2 regions of the Cytobacillus firmus genome follow, and region 2 is predicted to be linked to the other one. Evidence: predicted binding sites of a transcription regulator. Region 2 holds the regulator's gene; the other holds the start of a gene.

Region 1 (3,425 bases), 290 kb from region 2:
CCCTGGACGCTTTTGTTGACGCGATGATTCAAATTGCAAAAGAAGCTGAGGAAAACCCTGAGATTGTTCAGGAAGCACCTCATACAACAGTGATTGGCCGTCTGGATGAAACCATGGCTGCAAGAAAGCCGGTTCTTCGTTACCAAAAACAATAATAAACAAGAGGCCCCGTCAAACTGACGGGGCCTTTTCAAATAACACTATTATTTTTTCGCCTTCACTTTTCCGGACCATTTTTTAAACCCGCCCTGCAGGTGTGAAAGGTCTTTATAGCCTTTACGGTGCAAAAACTGGGCAGCTCTCGCACTTCTCATGCCGCTCTGGCAATATAAGTAGACTGGCTTGTCCGGACGCAATTCTTTCATGCGCATTTTCATTTGTGAAAGCGGTATATTGCGTGCACCTAAAATATGGCCGTTTTCAAATTCATTTGGTTCGCGAACATCGATTAACTGGGCTTTTCTATAGCCTTCTCTAAACTGGTCTTCAGTAAGCGTTTTAACAATTCGGCGCTGATAAAACCATGTTATGACAGAATAGGTAATGATTGCACCCAAAATGATAAGAATGAAATAAAGTGTTTCCAATATGTCTTTCTCCTTTCACGCATAGGTAAGCCAACTAATATTATATAAGTCTTTGCTGATTGGAGTAAAGGAAATCAGGTAAATTTGTTCTGGAAATTCAACTTGCTTTAAATTTCATTGGAATTTTGTTAGACTAATAACCGCAAATGACCAGTTAAAGAAATTGAAAATGAGGGTTACATATGACTAAAGAAGTTTGGCGGTTTATCGATTCAGGAGAAGGTTCGCCTTCTTTTAATATGGCTTTGGATGAAGCCTTGCTTGATTGGAACAGTGAGGGGAAGATGCCACCTGTAATCCGGTTTTACGGCTGGAATCCCGCAACTCTTTCAATTGGATACTTCCAAAAGGTTGAAAAAGAAATAGATATGGAAGCAGTGAAGCAGCATGGCCTGGGATTTGTCCGCAGACCAACAGGCGGAAGAGGGGTGCTGCACGAACATGAACTCACATACAGTGTTATCGTTCCTGAAGCCCATCCGGATATGCCAAGTACAGTAACTGAAGCATACAGAGTCATTTCTGAAGGAATTCTAAAAGGTTTTCACGCTCTGGGGATGGAAGCTTATTTTGCTGTACCAAAGACGGCTGAAGAAAGGGACTCTCTAAAAAATCCAAGATCTGCTGTTTGTTTTGATGCCCCAAGCTGGTATGAACTTGTTGTAGAAGGCCGTAAAGTAGCAGGGAGTGCACAAACAAGACAAAAAGGTGTAATCCTTCAGCATGGCTCTATTTTGCTTGATTTGGATGAAGACAAGCTGTTCAGCTTATTCAAATATCCTAATGACCGGGTAAAAGAGAGAATGCAAAAGGCTTTTAAAAATAAAGCTGTTGCCATAAATGAGCTGACAGCAGAAAATATTACTCTTGAACAGGCTAAGGCAGCTTTCAAGAAGGGGTTTGAGGAAGGCCTGGATATTGTACTGGAACCTTACGAGCTCTCAGAAGAAGAGATGGCATATGTACAAAAAATCGCAAAAGAACGATATGAAAGCGATGACTGGAACTATAAGAGATAAAAGCGGCTAAGTCGCTTTTTCTCTTTTTTTAATGAATAATTTTCCAATTGCTGTTCTTAAAAAGTGCAAGCTTCAAAATATGTTAAAATTTATCGTTAATTGTCGGAAATCGGCTGTTAACTCTGTTTTTCTTTTATTTTTAGTATATTTTAAGTTTGACAAAATCAGATTCAGTTGAATCAGACACAATATGTAGTGGTGTCGAAAATATTTAGGACACTATATATTGATTTTGGGGTTTGAGTTATGGTAACTTTAGGGTACTCTTTTAAAACAGATAGATTTACCCTATCTGACAGAATACTTACACACATTAATTAGATAATTGAATTTAGAAGGAGTTGTAACAATGTCTGTTGCTCTAGGACAAAAAATGAAATTGAACATTGAACGTTTAAACAAGGACATCCGTCTCTTTCCTCAGGTTCACCCAGTAACCTCAGATATGAAAATGACCCACAAAGGTGTTTCCCGCTTGGTTATGCTAGATCGCTATACCTTCAAAGACACCGAGAAAGTGACACTCACAAACGGTGACTTCGTTGTCCTCACCATCAAGGAAGATCCCAAATTTCCTGCACGCGGCTTAGGCTACATCATCGATATTGACTGGGAAAACAAGACAGCCAAGGTTTTAGTAGAGGAAGATTACAGAGGAGTGCTGGATGATCCGGAAGAATCGAGAACAGGCATTATTACAAAGCCTCTTGATGTAATCGAGAAGCCTTTGGAAATCTACTATGAGCAAATCGCCAAGCGTAACGCAACAGGCCTTGCATCGGTTGAGAAGACCGAAGAAAAGAAAAAAGAGTGGTTTGAGAAGTTCTATCAGGAATTGAAAAACCTTAATTTCATTCCAGCTGGCCGCGTGCTGTATGGAGCTGGTGCTGACACAGATGTTACGTATTTCAATTGCTATGTAATGCCATTCGTGCAGGATTCCCGTGAAGGAATCTCCGAGCACCGCAAGCAGGTAATGGAGATCATGAGCCGCGGCGGCGGAGTAGGGACAAACGGTTCAACTCTGAGACCTCGCAATACACTGGCCAAAGGTGTAAACGGCAAATCCTCCGGTTCGGTTTCCTGGCTGGATGATATTGCGAAGCTTACACACCTGGTGGAGCAGGGGGGATCCCGCAGAGGTGCGCAAATGATTATGCTGTCTGATTGGCATCCGGACATTATCGAATTCATCATCTCGAAAATGCAAAACCCGAGAATTTTACGCTTCCTTCTTGAAAATACAAATGATGAAACAATAAAAAAATATGCTAAAGAAAAATTAAAATTTACTCCATTTAATGAACAGGAAATTGCCATGTATCAGGGCATTATTAATTATAAAAGCATTCCAGGCTATGGCGGCTTCAGTGAAAACATCATAAAAGATGCTGAGGAGAAGCTGGCAGCTGGCGGTACTTTTAGTGTTCATAACTCTGAGTTCCTTACAGGAGCAAACATTTCAGTCTGCCTCACGAAAGAATTTATGGATGCGGTTGAAAATGATGGAGAATATGAGCTTCGTTTCCCGGATGTTGAATCCTATGATGCCGAAACGATGAAAACATACAACGAAGAATGGCATAAAGTCGGTGATGTCAGAGAGTGGAAAAAACTAGGCTATAAAGTCCGCGTTCACCGTAAAATTAAAGCGAAAGAGCTTTGGAACCTGATTAACATCTGTGCAACATACTCAGCTGAACCAGGCATTTTCTTTATCGATAATGCAAACGACATGACGAATGCACAGGCTTACGGACAAAGGGTTGTAGCTACAAATCCTTGTGGCGAGCAGCCTCTGGCGCCAAATTCGGTATGC
Region 2 (3,425 bases):
CTGCGGACAGTCGATCATCCCGACTTCCACTGGTGCTGCCAAAGCTTTGTCACTGGTATTGCCTCATTTAAAGGGCAAATTGCATGGTATGGCACTGCGTGTGCCGACTCCTAACGTTTCCTTAGTGGATCTCGTGGTAGACTTAAAGCGGGACGTTACAATTGAAGAAGTGAATGCGGCATTTGCTACAGCTTCACAAGGATCGCTGCATGGTATCCTGGATATTACTGACGAACCGTTAGTGTCAATCGATTTCAACACAAATGAACACTCTGCCATCATTGATGGATTATCTACAATGGTAATCGGCACCAGCAAAGTGAAAGTGCTTGCCTGGTACGATAATGAGTGGGGCTATTCTTGCCGTGTCGTAGACTTGACAAAATATGTTGCACAGGAACTTTTTCAGGCATCTGCCGTAAAAGTTGGATAATTGCCAATCTCTTTTAATATAAAACTACCCATACCCTTAAAGCCTGCCATTCCCCGGCAGGCTCCTTTTATTGGACAAAACTAAATCCTGAGAAGGAAAATTCTTCAGAAATTTTGCCAAAAAAAATGTAAAACAATGTGTTGCAAAAAGAAATTAAACAAAGTATACTAATCCTCGTGAACTTCTTCGAGGTTTTGGTATGGTAGCTACTTAAAGGGTTAGGACCTCTCTGGACTAACTTTCCCCCGTGGTAGTTATAGACCAGTATAAATCTGGAATTTCATTAATTAATAGCTTAAAAGTTTAAAGGGGGAAATTTGAATATGGAAACTATGGGTCGTCACGTAATCTCAGAACTTTGGGGATGCGATTTTGAAAAGTTAAATGATATGGATTTTATTGAGCAGACATTCGTAAATGCTGCATTAAAATCTGGTGCTGAAATTCGCGAGGTTGCATTTCATAAATTTGCGCCACAGGGTGTAAGCGGAGTGGTGATCATCTCTGAATCTCATTTAACTATTCACAGCTTCCCGGAGCATGGCTATGCCAGCATTGATGTGTATACGTGTGGAGATCTTGACCCTAACATTGCTGCAGACTTTATTGCAGAAGCGTTAGGAGCTCAAACGCGTGAGAATATCGAAATTCCTCGCGGTATGGGTCCAGTTCAAGTTAAACAAGCTCAAGTACTTTAATACAGAATGACTCTTAGGCAATCCAGAGGTGTATCTAATACACCTCTTTTTATTTTGCCTAAAATCCATTGCCTTTAGTATCTCTATAAAAAATAGTACAATAAGGATACAAAAAATATATGGAGGAAAGAGAATGTCAATTTTTAGGCAGCTTGCCAGCCGCTATAAAAAGCAGTGTGAAACAAACGAAAATCACTCTGACCCTGAGCTTACTACAAGATACTATAGAACCAATACAGCACAAATGCTTCAGACGATTGAAGAGTTATTCAGAGCAGATCATAATGTAAACATTCTCAGCATTTCCAAAGAACACGGCGAGATTGCAGCAGAACTTAAAAAAGACAAATCCTGTTTTGCCATTGTGACAGTCGTGACTGTCAAGCCTTTTGAAACAGCTGTAGATATCAATATTTCAACTGAGCAGTCCTCACCGGCAGGTGTGCATCCATTTCTTAAAAGAGAAGTACTTTCGATATATGAAAAGTTAAATAAACGGCATGATTTTCTCGGTTCTGCAAGAAACGCAGATAAATAGTTGTACTTGTACTGTCAACTCCTTTTTTATAAGATAAGAGTATCAAATAATATTCGGTAATTAGTCTAAAGCCAACTTATAAAAAAATTCGGAGCTGATTGAATGAGATGCCCTTCATGCCAAAACAATAATACCCGTGTACTCGATTCCCGTCCTGTGGATGACAGCCGATCCATCCGCCGCAGAAGGGAATGCGAGAAATGCGGATACCGGTTTACGACTTTTGAGAAAGTGGAAGAAATTCCGTTAATCGTTGTGAAAAAAGAAGGTACGAGAGAGGAATTCAGCCGGGAAAAAATTCTGAGAGGCCTTATTAAAGCATGTGAAAAGAGGCCGGTAGCCCTTAAAGATCTGGAGGACATTACTTTTGAAGTGGAGAAAGAACTCCGCAGCAATGGTGTCTCTGAAATAAAAAGCGATGAAATTGGCGAAATGGTCATGGACAGGCTCGCAAATGTGGACGAGGTCGCATATGTCCGTTTCGCATCAGTATACAGGCAATTTAAAGATATCAATGTGTTTATTGATGAACTCAAGGAACTAATTAAAAAAGAACAATCATAATCAGGTCAGTTTTGCCGCTGCCGCTGATTTTTGATGAATTAGGCTGAGGGGCTGAAGGTTTTTCTTTGGCTCTTTTTTTTGCTGGATATGCTTTTGATGAACAGCCTAATAAAAAATTTAAATAGAAAAAGGTGAACACCATGGCCCAGCATTGGCAGGAGATGCTCCCCATTGATCGATATACAGTAGCAGCCAGCGGGCTTTTGCATGATTATGACCGGAAAGTGCTGACACTGTTATACCAGCCGCTCATTGGCTCTGTGTGCTTCAGTTTGTATATGACTTTATGGGCAGAGCTTGAAGAAAACCGGCTATGGTCATCTTCAAATTCACACCATAGTTTAATGAATTTCATGGGGATGGGGCTTAAGGATATTTATGAAGCCCGACTCAAGCTTGAAGGAATAGGACTTTTAAAGGTATATGTTAACAAGGATGAAGAGACAAGGTCATTCATTTACGAACTTCTTCCACCGCTGACACCTGAACAATTTTTCCTTGACGGTATGCTCAATATCTATCTTTATAAGAAGTTGGGGAAGAATCAATTTATGAGGCTGAAGCGCTTCTTCACAGATCAGAAGGTGCAGCCGGCAAGAGGGTATAAGGAAGTAACGAAGGCTTTCCAGGATGTATTTCAATCCGGGCACCCTGGTTCGTTTGACGATGAAGTGATACAGCTGATGAATGAAACAGATGAGGCGGGGTATATTGGAAGGCGGGAGCAGGAAGGCATTCAAATCGGCAGTGAAGATTTTAATTTTGAATTGCTTCAGGCAGGGCTGAATGAATCGCTTGTACCAAAAAAAGCCCTTACAGTTAAAGTAAAAGAATCCATCAGCAATCTTGCTTTTTTATATGGAATCGACCCTATCCAGATGAAAAATATTGTCATTAGCGCCGTGAATGAAGATAATGAGATAAACATTGATGAATTAAGAAAATCGGCACGTGATTGGTATCAATTCCAAAACCAGGATATGCTGCCATCCCTGATTGACAGGGTTCAGCCTGCCAGCCATCAATCTCAAAAAAAACAGCCTGAAACACAGGAAGAAGAATTGATCCGTTATTTGGAAATTACCTCACCAAGGCAGCTTTTAAAAGATATATCCGGAGGAGCGGAACCTTCGAAAGGCGATCTGCAGATTATAGAAGATGTCATGTTCCAGCAAAAGCTTTTGCCTGGGGT

What was found. Region 2 encodes NrdR, which represses ribonucleotide reductase genes. Its sites were predicted from a motif close to AACACNATATATNGTGTT; they were not measured.
Region 1: NAF01_RS18395 (vitamin B12-dependent ribonucleotide reductase) is a predicted target of NrdR. The motif match lies at 1,789-1,806, and genes of this name have one in related genera.

The regions. Positions count from the first base shown of each region.
Region 1 covers NZ_CP098323.1:3,630,371-3,633,795, reverse strand. Annotated here, with positions in the region: gene gcvPB (aminomethyl-transferring glycine dehydrogenase subunit GcvPB) at 1-155, shown strand, start outside; gene NAF01_RS18405 (rhodanese-like domain-containing protein) at 204-587, opposite strand; gene NAF01_RS18400 (lipoate--protein ligase family protein) at 770-1,606, shown strand; gene NAF01_RS18395 (vitamin B12-dependent ribonucleotide reductase) at 1,956-3,425, shown strand, end outside.
Region 2 covers NZ_CP098323.1:3,922,261-3,925,685, reverse strand. Annotated here, with positions in the region: gene NAF01_RS19875 (glyceraldehyde-3-phosphate dehydrogenase) at 1-433, shown strand, start outside; gene speD (adenosylmethionine decarboxylase) at 757-1,131, shown strand; gene NAF01_RS19865 (hypothetical protein) at 1,265-1,669, shown strand; gene nrdR (transcriptional regulator NrdR) at 1,772-2,233, shown strand; gene NAF01_RS19855 (replication initiation and membrane attachment family protein) at 2,374-3,425, shown strand, end outside.